Regions from separate parts of the Brevibacillus sp. HB1.4B genome, predicted to be linked through region 3. Evidence: riboswitches for the same ligand, from Rfam matches in the RefSeq annotation. Region 3 holds a riboswitch; each other region holds the start of a gene.

Region 1 (7,769 bases), on a different contig from region 3:
GCGTTGGGCGAGCCATTCATGCAAAGAACGTTGCTTCATATTTCGATTAACCACAAACAGCAAGTACGCCCAGAAGGAAAAAGGGATACCAGCAAGCAACACGCTCAACCAAGCATCTCTTCCGGCTTTACTCAATAAGAGGGGGATGACGGTTACGTGGTTCGTAATGCCGATCGTCAGCATCATCACCATAATGGCTTGACCAATCCCGATTTTTCCGTCCACTTTCATGAAGACTTATCCCCCTGTACGTGGTGGTGCTGTTAGGATTTGCCTGCTTGCTTGGAAATATGTATCAACGTATAAAGGTTACATCCGCCCGAAAAAGTATGGTATTCTACTATGAGGTAAAAAGGTAGAAACGGAGTAAGGAGTGCAGCCGATGTATCAGCTCATAAGAAAATATCTGTTCCAGCATGATGCGGAAGAGATTCATGAAAAGACAATTGGTGCCTTAAGACTGGTGGAGGATTCTGCTCCAGGCAAAAGCATCCTGAAGATGATCTATCAGGTAAAAGACCAGCGGTTGGAGAATAAGCTGTGGGGAATGACGTTTCCGAATCCAGTCGGACTTGCAGCCGGTTTTGATAAAAATGCGGAAGTCTATCATGCGTTGGGTGCTCTTGGTTTTGGGTTTGTGGAAATCGGGACGTTGACACCGCAGGGGCAGCCAGGCAATCCGAAGCCGCGTTTGTTCCGATTGCCGGAACATCAAGCTGTCATTAACCGGATGGGCTTCAACAATCACGGTGCGTATTTGGCTTCCCAGCATTTGGTCGATTACGCATACTCAGATGTTCCAATTGGGATTAACATTGGGAAAAACAAAGTAACGCCGAATGAAGAGGCGGCCATCGACTATAGCAAATGTATGGACATGCTCTATGCATACGGTCACTATTTCGTCATTAACATCAGCTCTCCGAATACCCCGAATCTGCGTGACTTGCAGGAGACAGAGAGCTTGCGTCATTTGGTGCGTGCAGTAAGGGAAAAGGCAACCGAAATGGAAGCACGTTCCATCAAGAAAAAGCCGATTTTGCTGAAAGTAGCACCAGACATGTCGGATGAGCACATGCGCGATGTTGTTCACGCTGCTGTTGAAGAAGGCATTGCCGGAATTATCGCTACCAATACGACACTGTCACGCGAGGCGGTTTCCGGACATCGTTTTGCCGAGGAAGCGGGCGGCTTGAGCGGAAGACCTCTTACGGAGCGTTCCACTGCTTGGGTGAAGGAGATTTATCAAGAAGTAGGAGACAAGGTACCCATCATCGGTGTCGGGGGCATTTATAACGGCGAAGACGCCTACGCGAAAATCCGAGCAGGAGCCAGTCTCGTTCAGGTGTATACGGGGATGATTTATCAAGGCCCAGGTATCGCCAAGCAAATTAACAAAAAGCTACTCAAGCTCATGCAGCGCGATGGTTTTAAACATATTAGTGAAGTAATTGGCGTAGACGCAAAAGAATAGATAGAACAAGTACGCATAGGTCGATGGCTCCGTTTGTAGTGGGGCATCGGCTTATGCGTTTTTGCTTATATTCTTCCGATTTATGTAGTGATCCGTTATAATGATGTGGGACAAACATGAATTGTCTGTCAACTTCATATGATCGGCGTTAGGTGCCTTTATGTGACGCATAAAGGGTAACAGGGAATCGGGTGAAAGTCCCGAGCGGTCCCGCCACTGTAACCAGGGAGCTCTCTTTGAGAAGGAAACCACTCATTTTTGTATGGGGAAGGACAAAGAGCGTATGGATCTGGAAGCCAGGAGACCTACCTAGTAGCCACACCCACAAAACCTTCGCGGAAAGGAGCGGTGAATACGAGGCAATGAGGCTGTATGTCAGTCTGTTGTTTTGTGTGCACATCTCGTCCATTGATGGATGGGATTTTTTTGTTTGTAGGAAAAGAACGAAAGTCAGTGAAGGAGGAAGGAACATGAATCGATCTCGTCTCGTATCTACTTGTTTGATGATCGCGGGCTTTGTCCTGTATTTCCTGCTCAATGAACCAGAGACAGGACATGCGATGCACATCATGGAAGGGTATTTGCCATTATCCTGGGCCTTATTTTGGTGGGCTGTCTTCTTGCCATTTTTTATTCTTGGGATTCGCTCGATTAACAAGATTGTAAAAGAACATCCCGAAATGAAGCTCCTTATTGGTGTTGCAGGAGCGTTTGCCTTTGTTTTATCTGCACTGAAAATCCCTTCAGTTACAGGCAGCAGCTCTCACCCGACTGGAACGGGCCTTGGCGCCATTATGTTTGGGCCTTTTGCGATGTCTGTGTTAGGGAGCATGGTGCTCTTGTTTCAAGCCTTGCTTTTGGCACATGGAGGTTTGACTACGCTAGGGGCAAATGCTGTATCCATGGCAGTAGTAGGACCACTGGTGGCATACGGAATCTATCGGGTGATCATGAAAGTGCGCGGAAGCCAGCGTCTGGCTGTTTTTGCGGCGGCTGCCTTGGCTGACCTCGCTACCTATGTGGTGACTTCGATTCAACTGGCACTCGCATTTCCAGCTGAATCTGGTGGAGTGTTGGCCTCGTTTGCCAAATTCGCAGGAATTTTTGCATTCACGCAAGTTCCGCTCGCAATCAGTGAAGGTCTGTTGACCGTTCTTGTTTGGAACTGGTTGTTATCTTACAACGCAAAAGAGCTTACACAGCTTCGTTTGCTCAAACGGGAGGAATCGCTGTGAAAAAAGGATGGAACTGGCTATTACTCTTGGGGGTAATCGTACTGGCGATTGTCCCACTGTTGCTGGTGCAGGATTCGGAATTTGGCGGCGCAGACGGCGTGGCGGAGGAAGCGATCAAGGAAATTGCTCCGAACTACGAACCGTGGTTCCAGCCGCTGATAGAACCGCCAGGGGGAGAGACGGAGAGCCTATTGTTTGCGGTGCAGGCGGCGTTGGGAGCGGGAGTGGTTGGCTACGCCGTGGGCTTATACAAAGGTCGGTTGGATAAGCGGAAAAAATGAACGGGCTGCAGCTTGATTCTCTCTCTTATCAAAACAGGCTGAAACGTCTGCCGCCAGCTCATAAGCTCTTGCTGGCGAGTGCATTGTTACTGCTCGTCTTGGTGGGACATGTATGGATGCAGATGGCCGTCGTTGTTTGGATGACGGTATGGGTAGTGGTGTATGCCCGTATACCTGTCCGTATCTATTGTGCCTTTATGATCGTGTCGCTCTCGTTTTTCGCGGCGGGGCTCCCTGCCCTATTGGTAGAAGGGGCGAAAGCAGGCGAAGTACAGGTCCAGGTCGCGGCAGCATGGGAGTTGGGTTCGTATGTGCTCTATGTGCCGACGTCATCATTCAGTAAAGTTTGGATCTTATTTTGGCGTACCATGGCGAGCTTATCTTGCTTTGCCTTCATTTTGTTTACCGTGCCGTTTGCCGAAATCTTGCAGGTGTTTCGCCGACTTCGTATGCCTGTCCTTGTGACTGATTTATTAATGATCATGTATCGGTTTATTTTTGTGTTAGTAACGATTTCTCACCAGCTCTGGATTGCCCAACGTTCGCGTGGAGGTCATCGCGGCTTCCGAGCGACGCTTCGGGATGCAGGGGTTCTCGTTGCGCAATTGTTTGTCAGAGCGATGCGCAAATACGAAGCCTTGCATAAAGGAATGGCGGCTAGAGGCTTCGGGGAGAGCATGCAGGTGCTCGCGTTTCATACCCATGCTCGTTCGCGACGCTATGAGTGGGAGTCAATCGCAGGCTGTATGCTGCTGGTGCTGCTTGAGTGGTGGACAGGAGGTTGGTAGTTATGACATCACGGTTGTTGGAGTTCATCGATTTGCAGTACACGTATCCAGGAGGGCGGGGACCCGTCCTGTCTGGGCTGTCCTTATGGATTCCAGAGGGGAAAAAATGTGTCCTTTTGGGACGAAACGGCTGTGGGAAGTCTACCTTGTTCTTGCATGGGAACGGGATCATCGAGCCACAGAAGGGACAGGTGCTGTGGAAGGGGAAACCGCTTGTCTACAAACGAGCCGCACGACAAGAGATGACGCAAAAGGTAGGCTTGGTCTTTCAAGATCCCGAGCATCAGCTGATCGCAAGTACGGTCGCAGAAGATATATCCTACGGTTTATGCAATCAAAAGCTGCCTACGGAAGTCATCCGGGCAAAGGTAGAAAAAGTGCTGGATGCATTCGGGTTGAGAGAGCTGGCAGAAGCTCCGATTCATCATTTGAGCCTGGGACAAAAACGGCGTCTGGCACTCGCGGGGGTCATGGTCATGGAGCCAGAGCTTTTGCTGTTGGACGAGCCTACTGCTTATCTGGATCGCTATCAGACTAAAAATTTGCTGCGGGAGCTCGATGCGATTCACCGGCAAGGAACGACTGTTTTGATGGCGACACATGATATGGATATCGCGTTTGAATGGGCAGAGTGGATTTGCATCATGGATGAAGGCAGGCTTGTTTTCGCGGGAGATCCGCAGGAGGCATTGGAAAATAGAACCATGCTGGAGAGTCTTCATCTGGGTATGCCGTTGCTTGTTGATGTGTGGGAGGCACTGCCTGAGCAGTGGAAGCGTGAACTTGGCGGAAATATTCCACGCTCGGTCGACGAGCTGCGAAAAATGCTCAGTGTTCAGCAGGTGTGGTGAATGGAGTGGCGGCTTTCGGGCAAGCTAACCCCAAAAAGCCATGGAGGTACGCTGGTATGGAACAAGACTCTGTCATGAGTACATCGGTCCCGAATCACCAGGAAAAAGGAATTTCACGTAAGGTGAAGGATGAACTGATGTATCAAGTATTGGAGAAAGAGATGACTACCGTCGAGCAGGAAAAGAAGATAAAAGATGATTATTTAAAGGGAAAGGCGTAAGCTCGCGCCAAGAAGCCCTTCTCGCCACATCAAGGCGTGAAGGGCTTTTTTCATGGAATGATCCCCGTACCCACCCTCGACCCTGCCGGAATTTTCAACATGAACCCTGTTGAAGGGGGACGTGTTCGCCTTTTGCAGACAGACTACCGACTTCCATGCCCTCTTACGTATGGTAAAATTTGATTCTCGCTGAAAAAGTAAGAAGATTGTGCGGATTTTGTAGGGATATGTCCATTCATCACGAATAACGTAAAGAAGGCACTTACTTACAATGGGGGAAGTGATGAGGTTGTGATTTCAACTTTGAATAAGACGCTATGCGTTCAGCAACTCGTAGAAAAATTAAGAGACAAGCAGCTTCTTCATGTACCAATCGCTGATCTTCAAGAATCCAATAAAGCATTGTTTGAATACGTCAATCAGCTCAATGACTCGATTGCGATCATTCCGACCACGATTAATTCTGTCATTACCGGCGTCATCCGCTTCCAGGAAGGCTACTTTATTACCTTGGGCATGCTCATTTGGAAAGACGCTAACAAAAAAGGGGCGTTCAAAGAAGGGACATTTCTTTTTTACAAGCATGACGCTCATGATTCGATTGAGGATTGCGTCCACATTACCAATTCCATCGAAAATCACAATCTGATGGAAAGCTTGTTCTTTGCGTGCTGCGAGAGCAAGGATGGCGACTCCGTGCTTTCCTATTCGCATATCGAGCATGCGATTACATACGGAGAGCTGTATCGTGACATGAAGACCAAAATCAAAAAAGGGTTTGCGTAATCGCTGCAAAACGAGGGGCGGAAAAACTTTACATGACATGTTACGAGTGATATACTGCTATAAATTTTAAAAATTTCCAATTGAAGAGGAGTTTACCTATATCATGATGATGAAGAAGTAACGTCTTGCCATCCACCAGTTGGCCCGACCCCCTCCATGTAAATGGTTTTGTCTACCCACAAATAAAAACCACTTACAACAAAATGGAGGAATATCACGATGAGTAAACCTGAAATGAATGTTGCCTTAGTAATTGGTCCGGATACGGATCTGGACAGCCAAGCAATCCGGAATACACTTGAGTATTTTGGAGCGCGAGTCTTTACGTACTGGATTGGTCGACCGAGCGATTTGATTGATGTATTGAATGGTAGCGACCTCTACCCAAATACCGACATGATTGTTCTGAATTTCCATGGGGATGAGGGAAGCCTCATCATGCCAGAGCTGGGCGAGGACGTATACGAGGAAGGAGAACCAAAGGGTGATTTTGGTCCTGACGACGTTAGACGTTTTGCCAAGCTAGATGGAAAAATCGTGTTAGGTAACGGATGCTCGCTTGGTGATCCTGAATTAGCGAAGGCCTTTCTGGACAGTGGTTGCCATACGTATATCGGGCCAGATGATTACCCGGACGGAAATTCTGCGCTGATGTTCGCCCTGCGCTTTTTCTACGAGGTAATTCAAAACAAGAAAAGCGTGGAAGAAGCTTTTCGAATCGCAAAAGCAACGGATGAAGAAACCGAGATGTATCAGCTTTATGTAAAAGAGTAATGTCAACGCAAAGGGAGCCTTTTTTGAGGCTCTTTTTGCATTCTTATGCCCGAAAAGATTCGTCTTTGTCGAGAAATGTCAGGTTGTTATTCTTGTTGAGAGGAATATTTTGAATTATGGTAGGGGAGATTCATTTTAGTTAAGGGGGTCCTTTTTCTTTGAAGAAAATGTCTTTTTTTATAGTGGCTTTCGCTATCATGTTGGCTGGATGTAGCTCCGGGCCATCAACGGATACGGCAGCAAATTCACCCGCAACGCCAACTGCTACGGCTCCAGCACCTGAGGCAACCGCGCCAGCAACACCAGCTTCACCTACACCAGAAGCGACTGCTCCTGCGGCGACAGAGAAAGCAACGATCACGAAGAGTGAATTTGAACAGATTGAAAATGGGATGAGCTTTGAGGAAGTAAAAAAAATAGTGGGCGGGGAAGGTGAACTGCTCGCTGAGGTTGGTAAAGCAGGAGAGGAAGGACACACGATCGTCTACATGTATGAGGGAGAAGGGACGATTGGAGCAAATGCGAATTTTTCTTTCCGAGGTGGGATTCTGCAAGTAAAATCGCAAATCGGACTGCAATAGGGTGAAAAAGGGCGTAGGCAAATGCTTGCGTCCTTTTTCTATTAGGTGAGTGTACAGGCAAATCATGAGAAATGTGCATACAGTAGGGTGTCTAAGGAAAGGGGGAGGCAGAATGGGTTTCTTTAATGGCTTTGATGACTTTGCTCTGATCCTAGTTCTGTTTGTTTTGCTTGTCATTGTCGGATGTGATTGTGATTAGGAAATGGGTTTAAGCAAAAGAGTAATGCAAAGGGACATATGATCCCTTTGCATTATTCATTTATGAAACGAGGTGAGAATGAAAAGTGGCTAGACAAATGAATGGCTTTAGCCCTGAATTTGCGGATTGGCTGAAATCAAATAAGGTCTCGATCAGAAAGCTACAGAAAAATCCTGAATCCCTTGGGCAGTATTATCAAGAGTGGTCAAAAACGAGCCGTCGGACGAGAAAAGAGTCTCGACCACCACGGCTTTCTAATCTAAATCTTGATATAGGCACAATCCTCAATGGTGTAAAAGTAGCAAACGAGGTATTCAAAACTTTCCAAGGAACGAATGGGATTGGAAGTATGTTTAGAAGGTTTATGTAGTGGAAACACGAACCGTGCCAGGATTTATTCCACTAATCCCAACTCTTCATAAACCTTGCTTGATACAACGCCGTTTGGCTTTAATTTTCGATCCCGTTGAAATTTCTTTAGAGCTGTAGTTGTCGAGGATCGAAACTTGCCATCGCATACCCCGTGATAATAACCAGCGCTCTTTAATCGAGATTGGATGAGCTGTACATCTCCACCAA
Region 2 (7,769 bases), on a different contig from region 3:
CAGATCGCATTAGTTTGGCAGATACTGTCGGGATATGGGAGCCTGATACATGCAAAAAAATTGTAACTCGTGCCATTGAGGAATTTGGATGCGAAATTGAAGTTCATCTGCATAATGATCTTGGTCTTGCTCAAGCGAATGCGCTGGCGGCTATTGATGCAGGCGCTTCTGTCATTGATGCGACAATTTTAGGAATCGGCGAAAGAGCTGGTATTACTGACTTGATCCAGCTTACTGTTGCGTTGCAAAAGCTTCGAAATGATCATCGTTATTCTTTGGATAGAATTCCCGAGCTTGTACAAGCGATACGTCTGACGACAGGGTATAGACCGGACGGACTGCGCCCTATCGCTGGGCAAAATGCTTTTACGCATACATCGGCTTACCATGTCCAAGCCGTAAAGAGGAATTCCAAAGCGTATGAGCCATTTCCTCCCGAAACAATTGGAAGAACACGGCTTCTCGAAGAAAAGCGTCCTCCATTAGGAAGCCCAAAGCTGCCTGTTTCCTTACAGGTAGGAAAGCCGTTTCCAAAAGGTGCTTCAGAGCTACAGTATCATCGTGACGGTCCAGGGATACGCTGGGTTATGATGGATTCGCGTGTTGATGAGCGAGCCTCATTCTATGTGATCCAAAGGATATTTGGATTATGCGATTTGTCCGGTATTCCTGAAAAACATGTAGACAGACATGCGCATCATTGTGACAGTGCCTTCCTCTTTTGGGGAGATGCACCTGATGGCACTGGTCTGGTGTGTCATGTTCAACTTGGTGAAGAAGAGAAGACTGTTGAGAGTCCAGCAGCTATTTTTATCCCAGCAGGCGTCGAGCATTCCTATCACTATGTGTCAGGGCACGGAACTTATACAAATATTGTATTGTCACCTGAATACAACAAAAGCCTTTTGGTTTCAGCAGCATCTTCTGAAATACCAGTGACCTAAGAGGTACAGGAATTTGTTGAGTTTGAAGAGTGGGCGGCCATCTGGGCATGAGTACGGTATCGACCGGGCTCATGCCTTGCTCGATTATTTGTGGTTACATCGACAAAACCCCGCCATAAATCGGCTCTTTCTGCGTTTTTTGTCCCCAAGTGCGCGTTCCGTATTCGAAATGCCACCATTCTTTCGGATAGTTGACGAATCCGGCAGCCGTCATCAAATGATAAAGCAGTCGGCGATTGTCTCGAATTTCGATGTCTTTTTGCTTAGACTGTGCCAGCTCTTCATAATAGCGAGTGGAAGCCAGTTCACTGAAATCATCGAAGACGGTCCCCATCTCCAGCCAGCCATCAGGCCCTGCGATAGTTAGATCCACTGCACCGCCGGATAGGTGAGGGGACGGTTTGGAGAGGTCTGTTGTTGGATAAGCGACGAATTTGCTCAATTCTTCCGTGAGGGCGGGTCCTTCCTGCCAGCCTTGTAATAGCAAGGCTTCACGGAAACGATCATACAAGGATGCCTGTACCTCAAATGAGCGCCAGCCGTCCAACACGACGAGCTTGTAGCCAACAGGCAGTTGCGCGGCTGCCGTGGCGAGCTTGTGTGCTGCCCCTTCTCGCAAAAAGGCTTCTGGCTGTGTTCCGGCATAGCCCTTGTGGTAGTAGGCTGGATAGACTGTGATTTGAGCTGAAAGGGAAGAGAGGGGAATCATCGGTTCGCCGCATTCCTTGATCGGCAGTGGGCTGGGCAGGACCATGTCTGGTATTTTTGGAATCGGAGGAAATAGCATGACTGCACACCACTTTCGATTGTTTTGCCAATAGGGTAACGAAAAACATCAGGCATGTAAACGGTCATTATCTTAAATTTTCTGCTAATAGTCACCAGCGACGAATCAGCAGCTTTTGCTTGAATCCTCGGTAGCTTTTGCTATTATTAAAGCAAGTGCTTGTCAACGAAACGAACGACATTTACATATGGAAGAGAAACAGGTCCTTGTTTTTGCGAAACCGATTCGCAGGAGCAAGGTTAAAAGGGAAGTTTGGTGAAAAGCCAACGCGGTCCCGCCACTGTAAGAGAGTAGCTGTTCTTCAAGGCATCATGCCATCCACTGCCCATTCGGGAGCGGGAAGGAGAAGAAGAGCGATGATCCTCGAGCCAGGAGACCTGCCTGTTTTTATGTTTACACTGATTTCCTTCGGGTCAAAGGAAGAGGTGAGGATTGTTGCTTTTCAGCTATCCGCGCTTTGTTTTTCCTTACGTACTGGGGGAAACAGAGCGCTTTTTTTATGCTTCGGAAAGTATTTGGAGGAAACAGCGGAGTAAAATACGTCACTTTTTGAGGTGGTCACGATGGAGAAAAACGATAAGAAGCGAGGATTGACCCTCGTTTACACAGGAGACGGCAAAGGAAAAACGACAGCAGCAGTCGGGTTGGCTGTGCGGGCGACAGGGCGCGGGAAAAAGGTGCTGATGGTTCAATTCATCAAGTCGCCAGAGCGTACATACGGAGAAAAGATTATTTTCGATAAATTGGGCATTGAAATTGTGCAAATGGGCGTCGGCTTCACATGGACGAAAACACCGGAGGAGCATCGTCAGGCATTGAAAGAAGCTTGGGCGTTTGCGAGCGAAAAGCTTTCTTCCGGAGCGTACGATGTCGTCATTTTGGATGAGCTAAATAATGCATTGGCGATTGACCGCTTCCCGATTGATGATGTGTTGCCATTGTCCGATGTGTTGGAAGCGATTCAAAATAGGCCAAGTCATATTCACCTCGTGATTACGGGACGGGCCGCAAAGCAGGAGATTTTGGACATCGCAGATTTGGTGACAGAGATGAAGCCAATCAAGCATTACTACGATGAAGGGATTCCAGCTGTGCTGGGGGTAGAGTTTTGACAAGCGCAGGTGTAATAGAGAAGTACGGTCATGGCGGAGACTTGCTGACCGCAGCGCAGCGCTTTGGTCGAGAGCCCGGGCAGTTTCTGGATTACAGTGCCAATATTAATCCGCTGGGGATGCCAGCAAGCGTTCGTGAGATGCTGCTGGATTCGCTGGCTGCTGTAGCGCATTACCCAGACCCTGGACATCGTGTGTTTCGGCGTGCGCTGGCGAAGCGGCTGCAAGTGCCGGAGGAATGGTTGCTGCCTGCCAATGGTGCAGCGGAGGCGATGGCACTGGCCATTCTCGGTCTTTCGCCGCAAACGGTTGGTGTGGTATATCCTTGCTTTTCGGAATACACGCAACTTTCCGAGCAGTATGGTGCCCGTGTCATTGGCTGCTACGGGAAGGAAGCGAACGGGTACAAGCCCGATCCTATAGAGCTGCACACTCTTTTTACGCAGTCTGATCTCGTATTTGTCGGGTCGCCAAACAATCCGACGGGAATCATGTATCAACCGGATGAGCTTCGCCAAATGGCGGAATGGACGAGTAAGACCAACACGTGGCTCATCGTGGATGAGGCTTTCCTCGATTTTGTGGAGGAAGATCGGCAATATACATTGGCGACGCAGCTCGAGCGCTTTCCCCGTGTGATCTTGATGCGCTCGATGACGAAAATGTACGCGATCCCGGGATTGCGCCTGGGTTATGCGATTGCGCATCCAGATGTCATTGCGCGGATGCGCCAGAAGCAAGTGAGCTGGAGCGTGAATGCACTGGCCCTTTTAGCTGGAGAACTGTGCTTGCAGGAGCAGGCATATGAGGAACAGACGCGCAGGCTCATAAAAGCAGAACGTGCGTATTTGATCGATTGCATCAGCGGTGAGTTGGGCTGGCAGGTATGGCCGGGGGAGGCAAACTTTTTGCTGCTGCGCTCACCAGAAGGATTGCCAGCGGAACAATTGCAGGCACGGCTCGGCGAAAAAGGCGTTCTGATCCGCAACTGTGCGATGTATCCCGGTCTGACGGCACATGATGTGAGAATCGCAGTGCGTGGACGAGAGGAAAATGAAAGACTTCTGGCAGCGCTCCGCGAGGTCCATGCGGAAGGAAGTGAACAGCGATGAGCTTGGTGCTGGTAACAGGCGGTGTCCGTTCAGGAAAAAGCCGCTACGCGGAAGAGCTTGCGATGAAGTTGGGCAGTCGAGTCCTGTACGTGGCGACAGGCAAGGCCTGGGATGATGAAATGAAGCAGAGAATCGAGCTGCATCAGGCACGTCGTCCGCTGGAATGGGGCTGTGTGGAGGTAGGAGAGCGATTAACCGATTACCACGCATTCAGTGAGCAGTATGATGTGGTTTTAATCGATTGTCTGTCCACCTGGGTGAGTAATCGATTGATGAGTATGGACGAGTCTGAATGGAGAAGTCCTTCACACACGCAATCCCTGCTGCAGGAGGCAGAGGCATGGCTGTCCCTCGTTCACAATTCCCCGCAAAAAGTCATTGCCGTCACAAGCGAGGTCGGATTGGGCGGTGTAGCCTTGAGTCGTTTGGGCAGATGGTTCGCGGATGTGCTGGGCGATGTCAATCAGAGAAGTGCGCGACAAGCGGATGCCGTCTACGCGGTTTTGTCGGGAATACCGTGGAGGATCAAAGGATGAATGCATTTCTACACGCCATCTCGTTTTTTACGCGTATTCCGGTTCCATGGCTTCGTCCTTCAGAGGAGGCGTGGAGAAAAAGCGTCAACTGGTATCCCGCAGTTGGTTTGGTCATCGGTTTATTGCTATGGGGTGTATATCAGGCAGGACTGGTGCTGTTTAGTCCATGGATCGCCGCTATTTTGACGCTGGTCGCATGGGTCTACGTGACCGGTGGTCTTCATATGGATGGGTGGATGGATCTCGCGGACGGTCTTGGCAGCAGCAGACCGAGAGAGCAAATCCTTTCGATTATGAAGGACAGCCGCGTAGGAGCGATGGGCGTTCTTGCTGCGATTATGCTGTTGCTGATCAAGGCGGGTGCAGTCGCAGAGCTCGCACATCCGGGATGGGGCAGCTTTTTGATCGTAGCACCAGTAGCAGCGCGGACACATGTGCTTTTGTCGATTAAGCTCTGGCCGTATCTTTCGGCAGATAAAGGGATCGGAAAAGGCATCAGTGCTGGGCTTTCCGTTTCCTCTATCATCGTGAGCTACATCATCGTGTTTGCCGCAGGTTGGTATCTTGGGGGCTTGCAGGTCATCACAGCCATTTTCCTGTCACTGTTGTTCGCTCTATTGTTTTCACGCTCGGTTTCAAAAAAATTGGGTGGACTAAATGGAGACTGCTACGGGGCTGTTATCGAAAGCAGTGAAGCAGTCGTTCTCTTGGTGTTAGTCGGGAGCTGGTGGTTATGAAGCTAGTTTGGATACGTCACGGGGAGACAGACAGCAATCGTGAGCATCGATATTTGGGGCATAGTGACGTTCCTTTGAATGAACACGGGTATCTGCACGCGAGTGAGTTGGCAAAGGAATTACCTGTGCTCATCGGGCAACCTGCTGTGATCTATTCCAGTGATCTGCTCAGATGCATCCAGACTGCCGAACCGCTCGCAGCTGCTTGGGGATTATCAGTTATTCCGGAGCCAGCACTGCGAGAGCTGTCTTTTGGTGAGTGGGAGCTGATGACCTACGATGAGCTGATGCAAACGGACCCTGTGCGAGCTACAGGCTGGTACGACGATCCTTTTCGAAATCGACCTCCACAAGGGGAGAGTCTGGAAGAGCTGGGGATGCGCGTGGATGGTTGGCTACGGTCCTTGTTGGAGAGAGTGGGCAAGGAGGAGGCATCCGATACATTCGTCATCGTCACACATGGCGGCGTGATCCGCTGGTTTCAGGCCGCGTGGCTCGAAAACAATCCTGACCGATATTGGCAGGTCGATGGCATTAAGCATGGGGAGGCTCTGGTAGCGGAATGCTTGGATGCGGAAGGACAGAGCTGGATGCGACAACCCCTGAAGAGTAAGAGAGGGACAACATGACAGAAGTATGGATTTTATGCGCGGCCTACTTGATTGATCGAGTTGTAGGAGACCCCCGGAGCCTGCCGCATCCAGTGATCATTATGGGCTGGTGGATTACACGATTGGAGCGGGTCATACGTTCTCTCGTCAAAGAGGAGTCGCATTTGAAGCTGGCAGGAGTCCTGTTCCCGCTTGTGATCGTAGGCGGCAGCTACGCTGTTGTTTGGCTGCTTTTGTGGGGAGTCACGTTCATCCATCCGGTGTTTGCCTGGATCTTGGGTGCCTGGTTGATATCCACGACGATTGCAACAAAAGGCTTGGCTGATGCCGGGATGGAGATTGCCCGTCATCTCGTGGCTGGGGATATGGAAGCGGCGAGACGGTCCTTGTCCATGGTAGTCGGACGCGATACAGAGCGGTTAGATGAACCGGAAGTATGTCGGGGAGCGGTAGAAACCGTGGCGGAAAACATCGTCGATGCGATCGTCTCTCCGCTGATTTTCGCAGCGATTGGGGGAGCGCCGTTGGCAATGGCGTATCGTGCCGCCAACACTCTCGACTCCATGGTTGGCTATAAAAACGAGAAGTATAGGAATCTCGGCTGGGCATCCGCCCGCTTTGACGATGTACTGAACTACATACCCGCCCGTTTGACAGCTTTGTTGCTCGTTGCCGCAAGCTGGCTGCAGCGATTGGATTGGAAGCAGTGCTGGGCAATGATTAGAAGAGATGCACACTTGCATCCGAGTCCTAACAGTGGTTTGCCAGAAGCCGGAGTCGCTGGTGCATTAGGCGTGCAGCTCGGGGGACTGAATTATTACCAAGGTGTTGCATCGAATCGGGCAAAAATGGGAGATGCGAAACGACCATTACAGGCAAGTGATATTGTCGCGACGATTCGTTTGATGTATCTCGTCTCGCTCTTATGTCTGCTCGTTAGCGTGATGATATCAATTTTATTATAAATAGGAAGCGAAAAGGGGAGGGGCCTTATGAGCGGCAAGTTGTTTGTGATCGGATTTGGTCCAGGAAGTTTTGAGCATATCACCAAGCGGGCGCGGGAAGCCCTGCAGGAGTCCGATATCATTATCGGCTATTCCACTTACGTAGATTTGATCCGCGGACTTTTGACGAATCAGCAAATCGTCAGCACAGGGATGACGGAAGAAGTGACGCGTGCACGGGAAGCCGTTCGTCAGGCGGAAGAGGAAGGCAAAAAGGTAGCGGTCATTTCCAGTGGAGACTCAGGTGTTTACGGGATGGCAGGTCTCGTATATGAGGTGTTGGTGGAAAAAGGCTGGACAGAAGCAACCGGTGTACCAATCGAAATCGTGCCGGGCATCTCGGCGATCAATTCCTGTGGGGCAATTCTCGGTGCGCCTATCATGCACGACGCATGCACGATCAGTCTGAGTGATCACTTGACGCCTTGGGAACTGATTGCCAAACGGATTGACGCAGCAGGGATGGCTGACTTTGTAATCGCGTTGTACAACCCGCGCAGCGGACGACGTACCCGCCAGATTGTGGAAGCGCAACGCATTCTTTTGCAGTACCGCTTACCAGATACGCCAGTCGGCATTGTAAAAAGTGCTTATCGCGACCGGGAAACGGTTGTCGTGACGACCCTGGCGCAAATGCTGGAGCATGATATCGGCATGTTGACCACCGTGATTATTGGAAATACATCGACGTTTGTATACGACGGCAAAATGATTACGCCGCGCGGCTACCAGCGCAAATACACGCTGTCTGCCGATGAGCAGCCACTGAAGCCGCATCAGCGTCTGCGTGTAGAAAATGAGCCGTGGTCGCTCGAGGCCTCCGAGGAGAGCAGCCTTGCGTCAGCTCCGGAAGCACCAGCGACACCGAAGGCAGAAAGACCAGTAGCCGTTACCGAGGACAGAGTAACTGCTACAGAACCAGCAAA
Region 3 (7,769 bases):
CATGCCTTGGTCAGGGTTGTTGTGCATCTGGAACAAGGTTTGCTGGTTATAAGCATCGTCACTGTAATGGGTGATGGCATGTTTATCTCTCGCTTTGAGACTAAGCAGACCTGTTAATCCCCATCCGGCACCGAGTACCGCTACAATGAAGCCGAAGACATAGAGCATTGAAATCCCCCCTTGTATGGCTTTCTCTATATTTTAGCAAATTATGAAAATAGAGTAACGCTAATTTTTTGATGAAAATGTGTTTGACATTGACGGTCCGTAAATGTGTACGATCAATTTGTCAGGAGGAATGAACATGGAATATACGGTGCAAAAGCTAGGACTCCTGGCGGGTGTCAGCACCCGGACGCTCCGATACTACGATGAAATTGACCTTCTCAAGCCGGCGAGAGTCAATTCGTCAGGGTATCGCATTTACGGACAGCAAGAGGTTGATCGATTGCAGCAAATCCTTTTTTACCGCGAGCTGGGGGTGAGCTTGGAGGAGATCAAGGAGATCCTGGATTCACCAACCTTTGATGCTGAACGGGCACTGCGGGAGCACCGCGAGAAGCTCCTGGAAAGGCGAACGCAATTGGATGCGTTAATCGCCAATGTCGATTTGACATTAGCACAAAGAGAGGGGACCAAAACGATGAGTGACAAACAAAAATTTGAAGGCTTCAAGCAAAAGTTGATTGACGACAACGAGGCCCAGTACGGAGAAGAAATTCGCTCAAAATATGGAAGTGACCAGGTTGACAAATCCAATCTGAAAATCAAAGGAATGACCGAGCAGGAGTACGCTACACTTGAAAAGTTGAATGAAGAACTGCATGAGACGTTGGCGCAGGCTTTTTCGACAGGTGATCCTGCTCATGAATTGGCGCAAAAAGCAGCGGATCTTCACCGTCAATGGCTGAGCTTTTATTGGGACAGCTACAGCAAAGATGCGCACGCAGGTGTTGCCCAGATGTACGTCGAAGACCCGCGCTTCACGGCCTATTACGACAAGGAACAGCCTGGTGTTGCCGAGTTTCTCAAAGATGCAGTGGTCATTTATACGAGTAAGTAAAGAGATTTAAAAAAAGAAGCTGCGAGAGGGCAGCTTCTTTTCGTTTTACTTTTAGTTATCTCCACCTACTGCGGGAAAAAGCTTTTGCCCCAATGGGGTTGGCAATCCATCCATGCTTACTACGTTGTTTTCCTTTTGATAATCAAGCAGTTCTTGCTCGTCTTTCGCCAAGGTCCATTTCTGAAGGGTGTCGCGTTCTTTTGAATAGGAATAGAAAGGGATAGCCCAGCCGCAAGAGGTCTTTACTTCCTGTATGTTGACGGTAATGATTTGACGAGCGCCGGGCAGAAGCGGAAAGTCTTTTACGAGCTCATTCCACCGAGGCGTATCTGGGAGAATAACCGTTCCTTTGCCGAATAGGCGCATGATGAGAGGGGGGCCTTCAAACGCACAGAACATGAGAGTAATCCTGCCATTTTCCTGCAGATGAGCGCTGGTTTCGTTTCCACTTCCAGTCAGGTCTAAATAGGCGACCTCGTTAGGCGATACTATGCGAAAAGAATCGTACCCTTTCGGTGAAAGATTCACGTGACCATTTGTGTCCATTGGAGCAGAGGCAACAAAGAACATCCGTTGCTTCTTGATAAATTTCTCATGCTCAGGTCGTAATTCAGAAAAAAGTTGACCCATTTTTGCACCCCTCCAGATAATGGAATCGATTTTGCTGCCCTCATATTATCATGAAAATATGAAGAATTTGTGTGATTCATCCCCAATCCCTACAAAATAGATGGTAAAGTGTAAATATTCCAACACAATGGCAACGCGAGACTTTTGACAAGGAGGAGTATTTACATGCAAGCAACAGAGCCAATTTACTTAGGGGAACGCATCCATTTAATAGACGGTTTCGATATGGGCTGGGCGGAACGCACGGGGACGTATGTAATCGCGGAAGAGGAGCTCACATTGGTAGAAACAGGACCAAGCCCCTCCGTCCCATACATCAAGGCCGGTCTCGCCAAGCTCGGTTATAAGCCGGAACAAGTCAAATACATCATCGTGACGCACATTCACTTGGATCATGCAGGAGGAGTAGGACTGTTTCTGAAGGATTGTCCGAACGCAAAGGTCGTTGTCCACCCGAAAGGTGCACGTCATCTCATAGATCCGAGCCGACTGATCGCAGGCGCGAGAGCGGTGTATCATGATGATTTTGATCGATTGTTTGATCCGATTGAGGCTGTTCTCGAGGAACGGATTTTGATTCGTGGGGACGGAGATACACTAAAGATCGGAGAGAATTGCGTATTGGAGTTTCTGGATTCGCCAGGGCATGCCAATCATCACTTCAGCATCTACGATCCAGTAAGCCGCGGCATGTTCACAGGTGATACGGCAGGTGTACTCTATCCACAGCTTAAAAAGGATGGCATACACCTCGTGCTGCCATCTACTTCGCCGAATCAGTTTGACCCGGATGCCATGTTAGCGTCTCTAAGCCGTTTTGAAGCGCACAAGCTGAGTCGCATTTACTTTGGTCATTTTGGGATGTCAGAGCAGGTAGATGACGTGTACCGCCAAATACGCGAGTGGCTCCCCGTGTTTGTGGCGGAAGGAAAGACAGCGCTTGTTGCTGGACAATCATACGATGAGCTGTCTCTTACGTTATTTGAACGAGTTTCGGATCATCTACAGTCACAAGGAATCAGCAGTGACCACGAAGTATTCGAAGTACTCAAGCTCGATTTACAAGTATGCTCCATGGGCATTCTCGATTATTTGGACAAACGAGGGAAATAGCCTGCCAAAAGCTTTACATTTGCCTGAACCTTTTGTTCAGGCGTTTTTCATTTTTAGCAGGCAAGAAAGTATTGGCTTATGTGTTTGTCATTCTTTTTTCATCCAAGGAATGCTATGATGTAGGATGAGTCATGGACTGTGACAATTTCAAACGTAACAGCAAATAGGTGCCTCGTCTTTTTAACGAAAAGATCGGGTGAAAAGGGAAGTCGGTGAAAATCCGACGCGGTCCCGCCACTGTAAATCGGCTCGTTCCTCAGCCGTAAGCCAGGAGACCTGCCTGTTTGTTTTAGTGCCTGTTGCCTTCGCGGAAAGGATCGGCCTATTTCAGGAAGCAGACCATCCTGTCTGTTTGCCCTGAGGTGCCGACCCTTTGATTTCCGAATGGAAGCAAGGGTCGATTTTTTTATTGGAAGGAACAGTCAATCAGACATGCAGAAAGGAAGTTCTACATATGAAACGTTCATTGCGATTCATGATCCCACTACTAGTTGCGGCTAGCCTCGCAGGTTGTGCGGGTAACGATAACAGCCAGCCAGCACCAGGGGGACAAACAAGCGCACCGCAGACAGCACCGCAAGAGAATGCGGTCGAGCAACCTGCAAAACAAACAACGTATCCATTGACCGTCAAGGATGCAACAGGAAAAGAAGTAACCTTTGCAAAAGCTCCTGAGCGAATCGTCTCTACATCACCTGCCGAGACAGAGATTTTGTTCGCATTAGGCTTGGAAGATCGGATCGTAGCTGTCTCAGACTATGATGATTATCCAGATGCGGCGAAGGCAAAACCGAAAATTGGCGGAGTCGTCAAACCAAATGAAGAAGCCATTCTCGCTCAAACGCCGGATATGGTCGTCGGTGGGATTTCGATGGAAAAGCCAGTGGCTGACAAGCTCAAATCTCTCGGAATGCCAGTCTATATTACCCATCCGACAAAGATGGATGACATCCTAAACAATGTTTTGGCGATGGGAGTTATCACGAACACACAGGAACAAGCCGAAAAAGTCGTCGCGCAAATGAAGAAAGACATCGCGTACGTTCAAGAAGCAGTGAAAAATGTAAAACCGGAAGAGAAGAAAAAGGTATACCTGGAATTTTCCCCAGGCTGGACAGTCGGAAAAGGTGAATTCATGGACGAACTCATCACCCTGGCTGGAGCAACAAACATTGCTTCCGACACCGAAGGGTGGAATCCGATCAGTGAAGAAAAGATTTTGCAAAACGATCCAGACGTCATTTTGTATGCGAGCGGAATTACCGATGAAAAGACGGGCATCAAGCTAGAGGATATGATCGCGAGTCGCAATGGCTGGGATAAAATGAAGGCGATCCGTGAAAAACAAATCTTTGGCATGGACCAAAATATTTTGTCTCGCCCTGGTCCGCGTATTACACAAGGCTTAATCGAAGTAGCCAAGGCGATTTACCCTGACTTGGTGAAATAAAATGAAGAAACGATTGTTCATATGGGGAGGAGTTAGTTGTCTCGTCCTTCTGGCATCAATAGTTATCAGCATCTCGATGGGGGCGGCACAACTCCCCATTTCGCAAGTATGGCTCATCCTGCTCCATCAAATCCCTGGCTTGTCTGAGTGGATCACCGTAACGTGGCCGGAGTCATCTGAGCAAATTGTCATGAAGGTTCGTTTTCCACGCGTTGTATTGGCTGTCTTGATTGGCGCCTGCTTGTCACTTGCGGGAGCGGGCTTTCAGGGCGTTTTGCGCAATCCGCTTGCAGATCCGTTTACGATGGGCGTGGCATCGGGTTCTGCTGTCGGAGCAGCCTTCTTGATCCTTTTTGGCTTGCAAATCACCTTTTTGGGTGCATGGAGCACGCCTGTCGTCGCTTTTCTTACAGGATTGCTCAGTTTATGGATCGTACTCGGACTCGCGAATACGCAAGGAAAGCTGCAAACGGAGACCCTGATTTTGTCTGGTGTCGTGGTGCAGGCTTTTCTCGGCTCGCTCGTTTCGTTTATGGTGTCGCTATCCGACCAGACGGTAAATGAGATCGTGTTCTGGCTTATGGGCAGCCTGTCATTTCGAGGGTGGGCCTTTACGTACGTCTTGATTCCGTACTTGGTCATAGGTGGAATGGTGCTTGTGAGCTATGCGCGTTCCTTAAACCTATTTGCGTTGGGGGAGCGGCAGGCTGCGCATCTCGGCGTCCATGTGGATCGAACGAAGTTAGTGGTTCTGGTCGTTTCGACCCTCCTGACTGCAGCGGCGGTTTCTATCGCGGGAATTATTGGGTTCGTTGGCCTGGTGGTACCGCATCTCGTTCGATTGCTGGTTGGTCCTGACCATCGTATTTTACTGCCGATGTCTGCGATCTGCGGTGGTATTTACGTGCTGTGGGCCGACACTCTTGCCAGAATGTTGCTGAGTCCAACAGAAATCCCGCTCGGTGTCGTGACAGCATTTCTGGGAGCACCGTTTTTCGCCTATTTATTGAAGCAAAATAAACGCTTTAGGAAGAGGTAACGTTTGCAATGATCAATGTGCGCAACTTGCAAAAATCGTATCAGGATACGCCTGTTTTGCACGGCATCGATTTTTGCGTGGACAAGGGAGAATTTTTTGGCATCATCGGACCAAATGGAAGCGGAAAATCTACCTTGCTGAAAATGATTTCAGGTGTCATTAAGGCAGATGCAGGAGACATTTTGCTTCAAGAGAAAAAGCTTCATTCCTATCCACGCAAAGAGCTTGCCAAAATACTGGCTGTTCTGGAGCAAGAGGGTCTGCCGCCCGTCGGCTTTCGTGTCCGAGAGGTGTTGGAAATGGGGCGCTTTCCTTACCAAAATTGGCTAGGGGAAGAGAAGCAGGATGTCGCATCGCTCATTGATGAAATCGTACAGATGCTCGGTCTTGAACATTTGGAAGAGCGCACACTGGATCAGTTGAGTGGTGGGGAAAAGCAGCGCGTAGCTTTGGGGAAGGCATTGATCCAAAGACCTCAGGTGCTGTTGCTCGATGAACCCACGACCTACCTTGATATCGGGTACCAGATTCAACTCATGGACATCGTGCGAAAATGGCAAAAGACGACGCAGGTGACGGTCATCGCTGTGCTGCACGATCTGAATCTAGCCTCCCTATACTGCGATCGTATTTTGATGCTGCACAGAGGAAAGCAGATAAGCGTTGGCGCACCAAAAGACATCTTGCAAAGTGACAGAATAGAGGCTGTATACGGAACCAGACCGATTGTCATGGAGCATCCTGTTCATCATTTGCCGCAAATTATTTTGCAATCGCAAGTATAAGAGGTTGTTTAAGGAGAAAGAAGTATGATCGTACTGATTACAGGCGGAGCACGCAGCGGAAAAAGCACGTTTGCCGAAAAATACGCGGCTCATTTGGGCTCCTCGGGTGTTTACATAGCGACCGCACCAATCACGGATGAGGAAATGGAAGAGCGGATCTTGCACCATCGAGACCGCCGCTTGCAGTCTGGCTTCCCTTGGCAAACGATCGAGGAGCCGAAAGCATTGACAGAGTGGCTCGCGAAGCTCGGGGCACAAAAAAACATACAAGAACAGCAGACAGTGATTTTGGTTGATTGCTTGATCCTTTGGCTGTCCAATTGGCTGCTGCATGATGGAGTGGAGCAGACGTTTGAGCAAGTGCTCCAGCAGGTGGATAGGCTGGTCAAAAAGCTAAAAGACTACCCAGGGACAGTTTTACTGGTGACAAACGAAGTAGGCGACGGACTCGTCCCGCAAAACCCGTTAGGCCGTAAGTTCCGTGACTTGGCGGGCTTGATGAATCAACGCGTTGCAGCCGTTGCCGATCAAGTTTTTCTTGTCACAGCAGGGATTCCAGTTGAGCTAAAAGGACAAGCTTTCCGATTTTAACTCGGTGAAAAGACGGTTTCGAATCGTCTTTTCACCTTTTTTGTGATATAATACAAGAAAAGCCATGGAAGGGATCAGGATACCATGCGTCCCCATAGGACGATCTGGAAACGTTTTGACCTCTCCTACATCTAGCTTCGTAGTAGTCGATCGTCACTGAAGGCGACTAACCTACTACGAAAGCGAGGCCCTTTGTATGAGTAGCGACTTATACTTTCGATGTTCCTCGGTAGTCGGTTGGTCGTCTGTGCCTAAACCGACAAAAATGCGAGGAAACCGTGATGAGGAGAGCGCTGCAGTTATCTAAGCGTTACAGTATGATTTTGTTTGGAGCTTGTTTACTTGCTTTTGCGTATTATCACATTAACTTTCAGAACCATTTGTCTGAAGGTGGGTTTGTTGGCTTGGGGTTATTGGCGAAATACGCCTTTGACTTGTCGCCAGCGATGGTGATGCTTTTACTGGATATCCCACTGTTTTTGGTTGCCTGGTTAGTAAGAGGCCGCCAGTTCATTTGGGACACGATTTTTGCATCACTTGCTTTTACCGTATTTTACGATTTGTTTGAACGATTTTCACCGATTGTCATGGATATGAGCAGAATGATGCCGCTGGCGTCTGTCTTGGCCGGTGTACTGACCGGACTGGGTACCGGATTGGTTCTGCGCTATGGAGCTGCGACAGGTGGAGACGATATTTTCTCCCTGTTGATCAGTAAGTACACGGGATTGTCCATTGGTACGGTCTTTCTTTTACTGGACGTCATTGTGCTTTGCATGTCGTTCTGGTTCGTACCAATGAAAGAGATGATGTATACCATTTTGGCCGTTGTCATTTCCAGCCAAGTCATCACCTGGACCGTCAATCATGGTGCAGGAATGGAGGTCATGGAAGAGGAGCACGGGCATGGAAGTGTCTCGATGACCCACCGGTAATGAGTAGATATTCAGTTGAAAAACATGCCTATACAAAAGCAAGCAAAAGGCCAAGTCGGTTTTCATGTCGACTTGGCCTTTTGAACGTTTATGACCGTTTTTGTACATAATATCCTGCTTTCCTAGTGGATACTAACCAACACAGATACTATCGATGGAAAGG
Region 4 (7,769 bases), on a different contig from region 3:
GTACGATTTGGCATGGATTTGCTCCATCATGCCCATGAAGGCGAGAACCGCTTTTCTTTGCAGTCCATCGACATGCTCCATGATCTTCGGCATCCCTACTCCACCCTGGACCGTATCCAGCAAGGTGAGACCGCCCAATACTTTTTTATACGTGTCCCGTTCAGTCGCACTGAGCTCCATCCAGGACATCTTGTCATCTGACAGTGGTATCTCATCATCCGTCCAGAACTGCATGATGTTCTGATTCCAAAACGTCATCGTAAAATCGTCGTCCGGCCTGTTCCAATTGACTGCTTTCATATGGCGTTCCTCTTCTCTTTTTGCTTGATGCTTTTCCTTTTATGAAGCTCGTTCACTAAATCGCGCAGCTAATGCACTCTTCTACAGTCAAATGCTTCGTACGCGTATAGTAGAGTGACTTCAGACCTTTTTTCGCTGCGTAAATGTAATAGCGAGCCAGTTCTCTGGTTGAAATATTGCTGTTCACGTGCAGCACAGTCGAAATTCCTTGGTCAATGTGCTCTTGAATTTCGGCAATCAGATCAATCACTTTGAATTGATCGATCACATACGCCGACTTGTAGTAAAAATAGTTTTCCTGCGACAAGTACGGCATCGGGTAATACGTCGTAGAGTTAGCATATGTTCTCGTTTCGATATGCTCAACGATTGGCATCACACTAGAAGTCGCATTCTGAATGTAGGAAATACTCTGAGTCGGTGCAATTGCCAAACGGTACGCATGGTAGACGCCATGCTTTTGCACCTTTTGCTGTAGTTCCGCCCAATCCTCTGACGTCGGAATGTGCATTCCTTCAAAGAGAAGCTTTGCTTTTTCCGTCCGCGGGCTGTAATCGTTCGTCAAATACTTGTTAAAATAAGTGCCTTTTGCATATTCCGATTGTTCAAAGCCCAAGAAGGTCTTGCCTGTTTCCTTGGCAATTTCCATGCTTTTTTCCAAGGAGTAGAAGTTCATCATCATGAAAAACGTACGAGCGAAATCCTTGGCTTCTTCACTTTCGTAAGCGATTCTGTTCTTTGCCAGATAACCGTTCAGGTTCATCGCACCGAGACCTACTGAGTGCAGCTCACTGTTTGCCTTTTGAACGCCTGGAGCGTTTTCTACACGCGTCATGTCACTCACGGCTGTAATGGCTTCGATTCCTTCGTGGACGGATTCACGGATCATTTTGCGTTCCATCACGTTGACGATATTGAGCGATGCCAAATTGCAGCTAATATCGCGACGGATGATATCCATCTCGCCGTAATTGGTAATCGTCGAAGTCTCCTGCAATTGGAAGATTTCCGTGCACAGGTTGGACATTTTCACCGAACCGAGATCTTTCAGTGCATGGTTGTTGTTCGCATTCGTTTTGTTCATGATGTACGGATAGCCCGATTCCATTTGAATCATCGCGATTTTGGTCAACATCTCGCGTGCGCTCATCACGGTCTTTTTCTTGATGCGATCGTTTGCCAAGAGCTCCTCGTACATGTCATCGAGGTCCATATCATCCAGATGCACACCGTATTCTTTGTACACGGAGTACGGAGCAAACACAGTCAATGGCTTATTTTCTTCAGCCAGCTTGTAGAACACGTTTGGTACGATCAGGCCGATGGACAACGTTTTGATGCGTGCTTTTTCATCCGCATTGATCTTTTTGCAATCGAGAAACTCGTTGATATCCCAACCGAAGATGTTGTAGTACGCTGCACCCGAGCCTTTGCGTTGCCCCATTTGATCTGCGTAGGAAAACGCATCTTCCAACAGCTTGAGAACGGGCATAACACCTTTTGCTGCGCCCTCGACGCCTTTGATCGGCTCTCCTCGTCCGCGGAGCTTGGACAAGTTCACGGCCACACCGCCGCCAATTTTGGATAGCTGCATACAAGTTCCCAAAATAAAGTTGATGGAGTTCAGTGAATCATCCATTTCGAGCAAGAAGCAGGAGACCATTTCTCCACGGCGGCTTTTGCCTGCATTCAGGAAGGTTGGTGTCGCTGGTTGCAAGCGTTGATCCATCATGGATACTGTCAAACGCTTAGCGAGCTCAAAGTCACCTTGTCCAAGGGACAGTGCCACAACGGCCACCCGGTCTGGATACTGCTCTAAGTACATCGATTTATCGTTCGTTTTCAACGCGTAATCTTTATAAAATTTGGAGATAGCCATGTACGAAGCAAATTGAAAATCAGCGTCATAGGCCAAACGGTAAACTTCATCGACCTGCTCAACAGTGTATGTTTCATAGACGTTTTCATAGAAGTCATTCTCGATCAAATAGTCCATGCGCTCTTTGACACTGCCAAAAGTCATCGTATTGGACTGCACTTCTTCCATGAAGACCGCAACCGCTTCCCGATCCTTTTCCAGTTGATAAAATCCGTCATTGCCACGCTGCATCAGTTCGTTGTTCAATTCAATATGCCGCAATTGCTGCCACCCCACTCGTAAATTGTTCCACGTCACGGCCGGTACCGGACAGTTCAAATTTAGAAATCACCGGAACGCCATATTGGCTCGCGATCGTATCCGCGCTTTTGGCAAAGCTGGTTCCCCAGTTGCGGTTACCGCTGGCGGATACTCCCCGCAGATGGACATGATTTCGCTTCAGGAACGTCGCCACCTTCTCCGGCACTTGTCCGAATCCCGTCGTGTATGTTATCAAAATGAATGGCTCGTCTAGCACCATATCTTGATCAATTTCCACATGTGGCAAATTAATTTTGTTGACGAATCTTCGGACGTTTCCTGTTTTTGAATCATAAGCGATTAGCATGTCCCTCATCCTATCCCCTGCTATTTTTACTCTGTATGTATGTTATTTAGCCAAAGTAAAAGCGCATCCGACGTTTACATGCCGAATGCGCGTGATGACTTCCATCTAGCAATTCGCCAATACGAATTGCGCGCTCGAACACTTCCCTATCTCCCGTAGGTTAAACAGTGCAAGCGGTTAGGCAGGTCTCCTGGCTTTAGGATCATCGCTCCATTTTCACCTTCCCAATCCCTCAAGATCAGTGGCATTCTTTCGCAAATGGAACTCTCTCATTACAGTGGCGGGACCGCGTCGGATTCTCACCGACTTCCCTATTAAGTCTACCAAATCTGGCTGGTAAACACCTCACCGCATCAATATGTAGTTGGTAAAACTTACTTTACCTCAATATATCGTAGGAGTCAAGCTCAGTATGCGCTCTTTTCGAAAACTAACTATTCTCCTTTTTCGGCTATTGCCAATCTCTGGTTCTCGTTCATATAATAGATTTTGTGTGCGTTGGTTAGCGTTGGAAAGATTGGAGAGTAGCCCTCATGAAAAGCACCGACTATCAACCTGTCGTCATTCCTCGTTCTTACAGTAAAATCATGACTTATCAAGAGCGTGACTATCACATTTTTGTAAGTATACCTGCCGATCCCCCTCCGGAATCAGGCTTTCCCGTCATATATTTGCTAGATGGCAACTCTGTTTTTGCAACCATGACCGAAGCGATACGAATACAATCACGTGGCCCTGAACGAACTGGCGTGTATCCTGCTATCGTCGTCGGGATTGGGTATCCAACGGACGGTCCGTACCATCCTGCCCGTTTCTTTGATTACACGTATGAAGTTCCCGTCACAGAGCTTCCTGGCAACCCACAAGGAGCCGACTGGCCTCAGATGGGGGGAGCAGAGCAGTTCCTCACCTTTTTAGAGGAGGACCTCAAGCCGAGTATCGAAAACGACTTCCCCATCGATCGGACGCAACAAGCGATTTTTGGACATTCGTTAGGTGGCTTGTTTGTCTTGCATGTACTTTTGTCGAGACCACACGCTTTTCAGCGTTATATAGCTGGCAGTCCTTCGATCCATTGGAATGAGAGCGTACTGCTTGCGAAGGAGAGTCAATTACCGAGCCTGCTGACAGATGACCTCGACGTCCATGCACTCCTCACCATCGGGGAGTTGGAAAACGATGGGCGATTCTTAGTCAAAGAAAAATCTCTGGCGATGATCGAACGATTGTCCTCCATGGGCAAAGGTCAAATCAAGGCTTCCTTTAAAGAATTTGCTGACGAAAATCATTCGTCCGTCTTGCCCGTCTTAATTTGCCAAGGACTCAAATTCGCTACGAAAAAAACTGCCCGCTAATAACGGGCAGTTTTTGTTTATCATGATTCGCTCGCTTACTGCAGAGATAACACTTTGGTGATTTGGGGCAGCTCTTCGATGGCAGATACAATCGTCGGTGTAATCTCTTCATCGGTCACAGAGATAAGCAGGGCATTCTTCCCTTTTTGCTCACGCGATACATTCAACTTGGAAACATTGATTTGATGTTCGGCCAGTTTTCGTGAGACATCATAAATCACACCTGGATAATCGATATGGCGAACCAACAATCCATGGGCACCTGGAGGTATGCGACACGCACAGTAATTGATTTCACTGATGTACACTTCTCTCCAATCTTGCGCCAAGGTGTACTTGTTCGCTCCTACCCGCAACACCGCCAAATGATTCGCATATTCACCGGAGCTATGTTGGACAGGAACCTTCGTCCCTAGTCCTTCCACTAACTGCGTTGCAATTTCCTCTTTATTTTCATGAGCAAGAATACTTAATTGTGCACCCGCTAACTCTGGCTCGAGTCTTTGAATCAGTTCAGCTAGTTCACGCAGTCCAGCATATTGGGTCATGTGTTGCCTTCACTCTCCCAGTCAGGTTTATCCTTGTTTTCACGGCAGAATCCAAGCTTCCGGCTCTTTCTTGATAGAGGATTCGTTATCAGCACGATACCAAGCCGTCAACGTTTGTCCATCTTTCGTATAGTAGATTCGGTAGATGGTATTGCCTTTTCCGCTATTGGTAAAAGGACTTTCCTCCTTCGGAACCGCTGTCACTCCACCCGCAACTACAGCCCCGCCGTTCTCCTTGATGACGTTTTGGATCGTCGCCATATGCTCTTTACCCATGGAGGCCATCCCAAAATAAGAGATGATCGCCAAGAGAACCGCTCCCGCCAAAAACGAAACGATAATCACTTTTGATTTTTTCGTAGCATCCACCGAGTGCTTCCCCCGTCTATCTTAGTTCTCTTTATCAACTAAGCGTACCTTGTCAATCGTACCGCCACCCAAGCACACTTCCCCATCGTAGAAGACGACAGCCTGACCAGGTGTTACTGCTTTTTGCGGCTGGTCAAAAATGACCTCCACGTTTCCGTCCTCCAGCAGGTGAATAGTTACTCCCTGATCTGGCTGGCGATAACGGAATTTCGCTGTACAAGTAAATGTTTCGGAAGGCTTTTTATCACTCGTCCAGCTAACGTTGGTTGCCAAGAGGCTCTTCGAGTACAGACGGATATGATCAGAGCCTTCACCTACGATCAGGACATTACGCTCCAGATCTTTGTCTACAACAAACCAAGGCTGTCCGCTCGTGCCATGACCTCCACCTATTCCTAAGCCTTGTCGTTGACCCAATGTATAGTACATCAGTCCGTCGTGCGTGCCGATGATTGCTCCTTCTACGGTCTCGATATTTCCTGGTTTGGCAGGCAAATAGTTTTGCAGGAACTCACGGAAGTTGCGCTCTCCAATAAAACAGATCCCTGTACTATCCTTCTTTTTCGCTGTATAGAGTCCTGCTTTCTCTGCGATCTCCCTTACTTGAGGTTTCGGGAGATGACCAATCGGGAACATCGTTTTGGAAAGCTGTTCTTGGCCCAATACATTCAAGAAGTAAGTCTGATCCTTGTTGTTGTCAGCGCCACGAATGAGTTTGTATTCGCCATCAATGTGCTTGACCTGCGCGTAATGGCCGGTGGCAATATAATCCGCCCCAAGATCCATGACCTTGGCAAGAAGCTCGCCGAACTTGATTTCACGGTTGCACATGACATCCGGATTCGGTGTACGGCCTCGTTTATATTCATCCAAAAAATACTGGAATACCTTATCCATGTATTCTTTTTCAAAGTTTACCGTGTAATATGGAATGCCGATCTGTTCACAGACGCGCCGGACATCCTGGAAGTCTTCTTCCGCCGTGCAGTGGCCGAATTCATCGGTATCATCCCAGTTTTTCATGAAGATGCCGATGACGTCATATCCCTGTTGCTTAAGCAGGTAAGCCGTCACGGAGGAGTCGACTCCGCCGGACATGCCGACAACGACGCGTGTATCTTCTGGTCGCTTCATAAGTCTTTCTCCTCTTATTCAATTTGTACCATTACAGATTACCATGTTTCGCAAAACAAATCATGTTTTGTTACACTTTTGCCCAATAGAATGAAAAAACGCCTGACGCATAGTTGGCGCCAGACGTTTGGTAGTAAGGTTAAGCCTGCGAAGATTCATCCTTGATTTCCGCGCGATATCCCTCGATGCTTTCTTCACGACGCTGATTTTTTGCTTCGAGGTTTGTTCTTTCCTCCTCGGAAATCTCGCCAGCATTAGCCGCTAGGTAAGCTTCGGACTCACGAATGTTCTCTTCCGTATTAGAAATCATGTTTTGCAGCTTTTCTGCGTTGTCAGAACGGTCATCCGGCTTCGCCATGATCGATACGCCTCCTACAAAGGGTTATATGCAACACCTTTACCATTGTGCGCCAATCATGGTTTCTTTATGTACCCGTGTTATAATAGAAGAAACGGATTAAACGAAAAAGAGGGTTTCCCCTATGGCTTCCTTAGATTTGCTGGAAAGAAAGCTGCTTCGGATCATCTCTGATACAGATCCCGTCCGCCTGAAACGACAATGGGTGAAGGGGCAAAAGGTACCTGTATCCGAAGTGGAACAGCGCATGCGAATCGATCTTCTCTTGCGCAGACTCGACAAGCTACCTGAGGCCAAGCGCCAAGAAGTGCTTGCGCTACTCAAATGGTTTAACTGGTAGAGATTAGCGGATGGACGTTCCCAGACGCCACTGGCCGTCTATCCGATTCAATTGCTTCATATCCATAATCGCATCTTGATTCAGCGGTCCATAGATGTGCGGATACAGCAATCCATCCTTCGCTGCCTCGTATTTGACTTCCGAAGTCGTTTTGGTTTCATCGACAACGAGTACATACAACTCCTCGTCAAACTGTGCGTAGACGCGGTTTGCTACCTTTTCAAGCAGCTCGTCCCCTTTTGTCGCGTGAATAAAGCCTTCCTGCTCGTAATCGCGCGGTAAGTAGTGATCCTTGTCCATCCACTTTTCCCAATATGCTTTTGGTACCATGCAGTAAATGATAGAGTTTTGCATGTTTCTCCTCCAAATTTGATTATTTTTTTGGCATTGCTTTGTTCAGGTGACGCATAGCTTTATCATAGAACATCTGGTCCATCTGCCCTTGATCATATCGCCATTGAATGAAGTTACGCAGAGAGTGCAAATCCACCCAAGCATCCTTCGCTTGCGGATTGCGGTCAGGTACGTCTCCTGTTATTTCACCCTCGTAGACAAGCTTCGCCATCTCGGTTGGGTGCATGCCGATCTGATAAGCGATTTGGTGTAATGCGATTTTCATGGAACCTCCCCTTGCTTTCGCATGGATACATCTTATCTTCCGTCTATTGTGCCAGTCTTTTCGAATGATGCCAAGCCCCTAGCACTACTCCCAAAGGTTGTACCTTCCTCCTTACGTTTTGCTACAATGAACACAGTATTACAAGGAAGGGGCAGTATCCCATCATGTCAAAACAACGAGATCAACTACAAAAGAGATGGTTCCAGCGAAAACGCATCTGGATTCCCCTGCTTATCATCGCATTCCTGTTTCTGGGTAAC

What was found. A riboswitch is a leader RNA that binds a small molecule or an ion and turns the genes downstream of it on or off. The one in region 3 is predicted to bind cobalamin.
Region 1: linked by a shared signal. The riboswitch ahead of HP398_RS13910 (energy-coupling factor ABC transporter permease) and the one ahead of HP398_RS07115 (ABC transporter substrate-binding protein) in region 3 are both predicted to bind cobalamin.
Region 2: linked by a shared signal. The riboswitch ahead of cobO (cob(I)yrinic acid a,c-diamide adenosyltransferase) and the one ahead of HP398_RS07115 (ABC transporter substrate-binding protein) in region 3 are both predicted to bind cobalamin.
Region 4: linked by a shared signal. The riboswitch ahead of nrdI (class Ib ribonucleoside-diphosphate reductase assembly flavoprotein NrdI) and the one ahead of HP398_RS07115 (ABC transporter substrate-binding protein) in region 3 are both predicted to bind cobalamin.

The regions. Positions count from the first base shown of each region.
Region 1 covers NZ_JABSUT010000005.1:122,985-130,753, forward strand. Annotated here, with positions in the region: gene HP398_RS13900 (GerAB/ArcD/ProY family transporter) at 1-231, opposite strand, end outside; gene HP398_RS13905 (quinone-dependent dihydroorotate dehydrogenase) at 383-1,474, shown strand; cobalamin riboswitch at 1,608-1,801, shown strand; gene HP398_RS13910 (energy-coupling factor ABC transporter permease) at 1,945-2,709, shown strand; gene HP398_RS13915 (energy-coupling factor ABC transporter substrate-binding protein) at 2,706-2,990, shown strand; gene cbiQ (cobalt ECF transporter T component CbiQ) at 2,987-3,778, shown strand; gene HP398_RS13925 (energy-coupling factor ABC transporter ATP-binding protein) at 3,781-4,629, shown strand; gene HP398_RS13930 (hypothetical protein) at 4,686-4,850, shown strand; gene HP398_RS13935 (hypothetical protein) at 5,154-5,636, shown strand; gene HP398_RS13940 (delta-aminolevulinic acid dehydratase) at 5,856-6,410, shown strand; gene HP398_RS30695 (hypothetical protein) at 6,578-6,991, shown strand; gene yjcZ (sporulation protein YjcZ) at 7,104-7,190, shown strand; gene HP398_RS13955 (hypothetical protein) at 7,276-7,560, shown strand; gene HP398_RS13960 (L,D-transpeptidase family protein) at 7,585-7,769, opposite strand, start outside.
Region 2 covers NZ_JABSUT010000006.1:212,335-220,103, reverse strand. Annotated here, with positions in the region: gene HP398_RS16745 (LeuA family protein) at 1-944, shown strand, start outside; gene HP398_RS16740 (M15 family metallopeptidase) at 1,039-1,731, opposite strand; cobalamin riboswitch at 1,915-2,130, shown strand; gene cobO (cob(I)yrinic acid a,c-diamide adenosyltransferase) at 2,295-2,843, shown strand; gene cobD (threonine-phosphate decarboxylase CobD) at 2,840-3,955, shown strand; gene cobU (bifunctional adenosylcobinamide kinase/adenosylcobinamide-phosphate guanylyltransferase) at 3,952-4,491, shown strand; gene cobS (adenosylcobinamide-GDP ribazoletransferase) at 4,488-5,228, shown strand; gene HP398_RS16715 (histidine phosphatase family protein) at 5,225-5,857, shown strand; gene cbiB (adenosylcobinamide-phosphate synthase CbiB) at 5,854-6,804, shown strand; gene cobJ (precorrin-3B C(17)-methyltransferase) at 6,832-7,769, shown strand, end outside.
Region 3 covers NZ_JABSUT010000002.1:535,355-543,123, reverse strand. Annotated here, with positions in the region: gene HP398_RS07135 (hypothetical protein) at 1-168, opposite strand, end outside; gene HP398_RS07130 (MerR family transcriptional regulator) at 305-1,063, shown strand; gene HP398_RS07125 (pyridoxamine 5'-phosphate oxidase family protein) at 1,115-1,693, opposite strand; gene HP398_RS07120 (MBL fold metallo-hydrolase) at 1,859-2,806, shown strand; cobalamin riboswitch at 2,955-3,104, shown strand; gene HP398_RS07115 (ABC transporter substrate-binding protein) at 3,261-4,256, shown strand; gene HP398_RS07110 (FecCD family ABC transporter permease) at 4,258-5,295, shown strand; gene HP398_RS07105 (heme ABC transporter ATP-binding protein) at 5,304-6,080, shown strand; gene cobU (bifunctional adenosylcobinamide kinase/adenosylcobinamide-phosphate guanylyltransferase) at 6,105-6,671, shown strand; gene HP398_RS07095 (YitT family protein) at 6,950-7,606, shown strand.
Region 4 covers NZ_JABSUT010000009.1:64,325-72,093, forward strand. Annotated here, with positions in the region: gene nrdF (class 1b ribonucleoside-diphosphate reductase subunit beta) at 1-300, opposite strand, end outside; gene nrdE (class 1b ribonucleoside-diphosphate reductase subunit alpha) at 356-2,440, opposite strand; gene nrdI (class Ib ribonucleoside-diphosphate reductase assembly flavoprotein NrdI) at 2,427-2,786, opposite strand; cobalamin riboswitch at 2,950-3,149, opposite strand; gene HP398_RS21020 (alpha/beta hydrolase) at 3,320-4,141, shown strand; gene HP398_RS21025 (ACT domain-containing protein) at 4,177-4,689, opposite strand; gene HP398_RS21030 (hypothetical protein) at 4,729-5,058, opposite strand; gene mnmA (tRNA 2-thiouridine(34) synthase MnmA) at 5,080-6,192, opposite strand; gene tlp (small acid-soluble spore protein Tlp) at 6,332-6,550, opposite strand; gene HP398_RS21045 (hypothetical protein) at 6,675-6,890, shown strand; gene HP398_RS21050 (DUF952 domain-containing protein) at 6,894-7,244, opposite strand; gene HP398_RS21055 (hypothetical protein) at 7,264-7,509, opposite strand; gene HP398_RS21060 (glycerophosphodiester phosphodiesterase family protein) at 7,674-7,769, shown strand, end outside.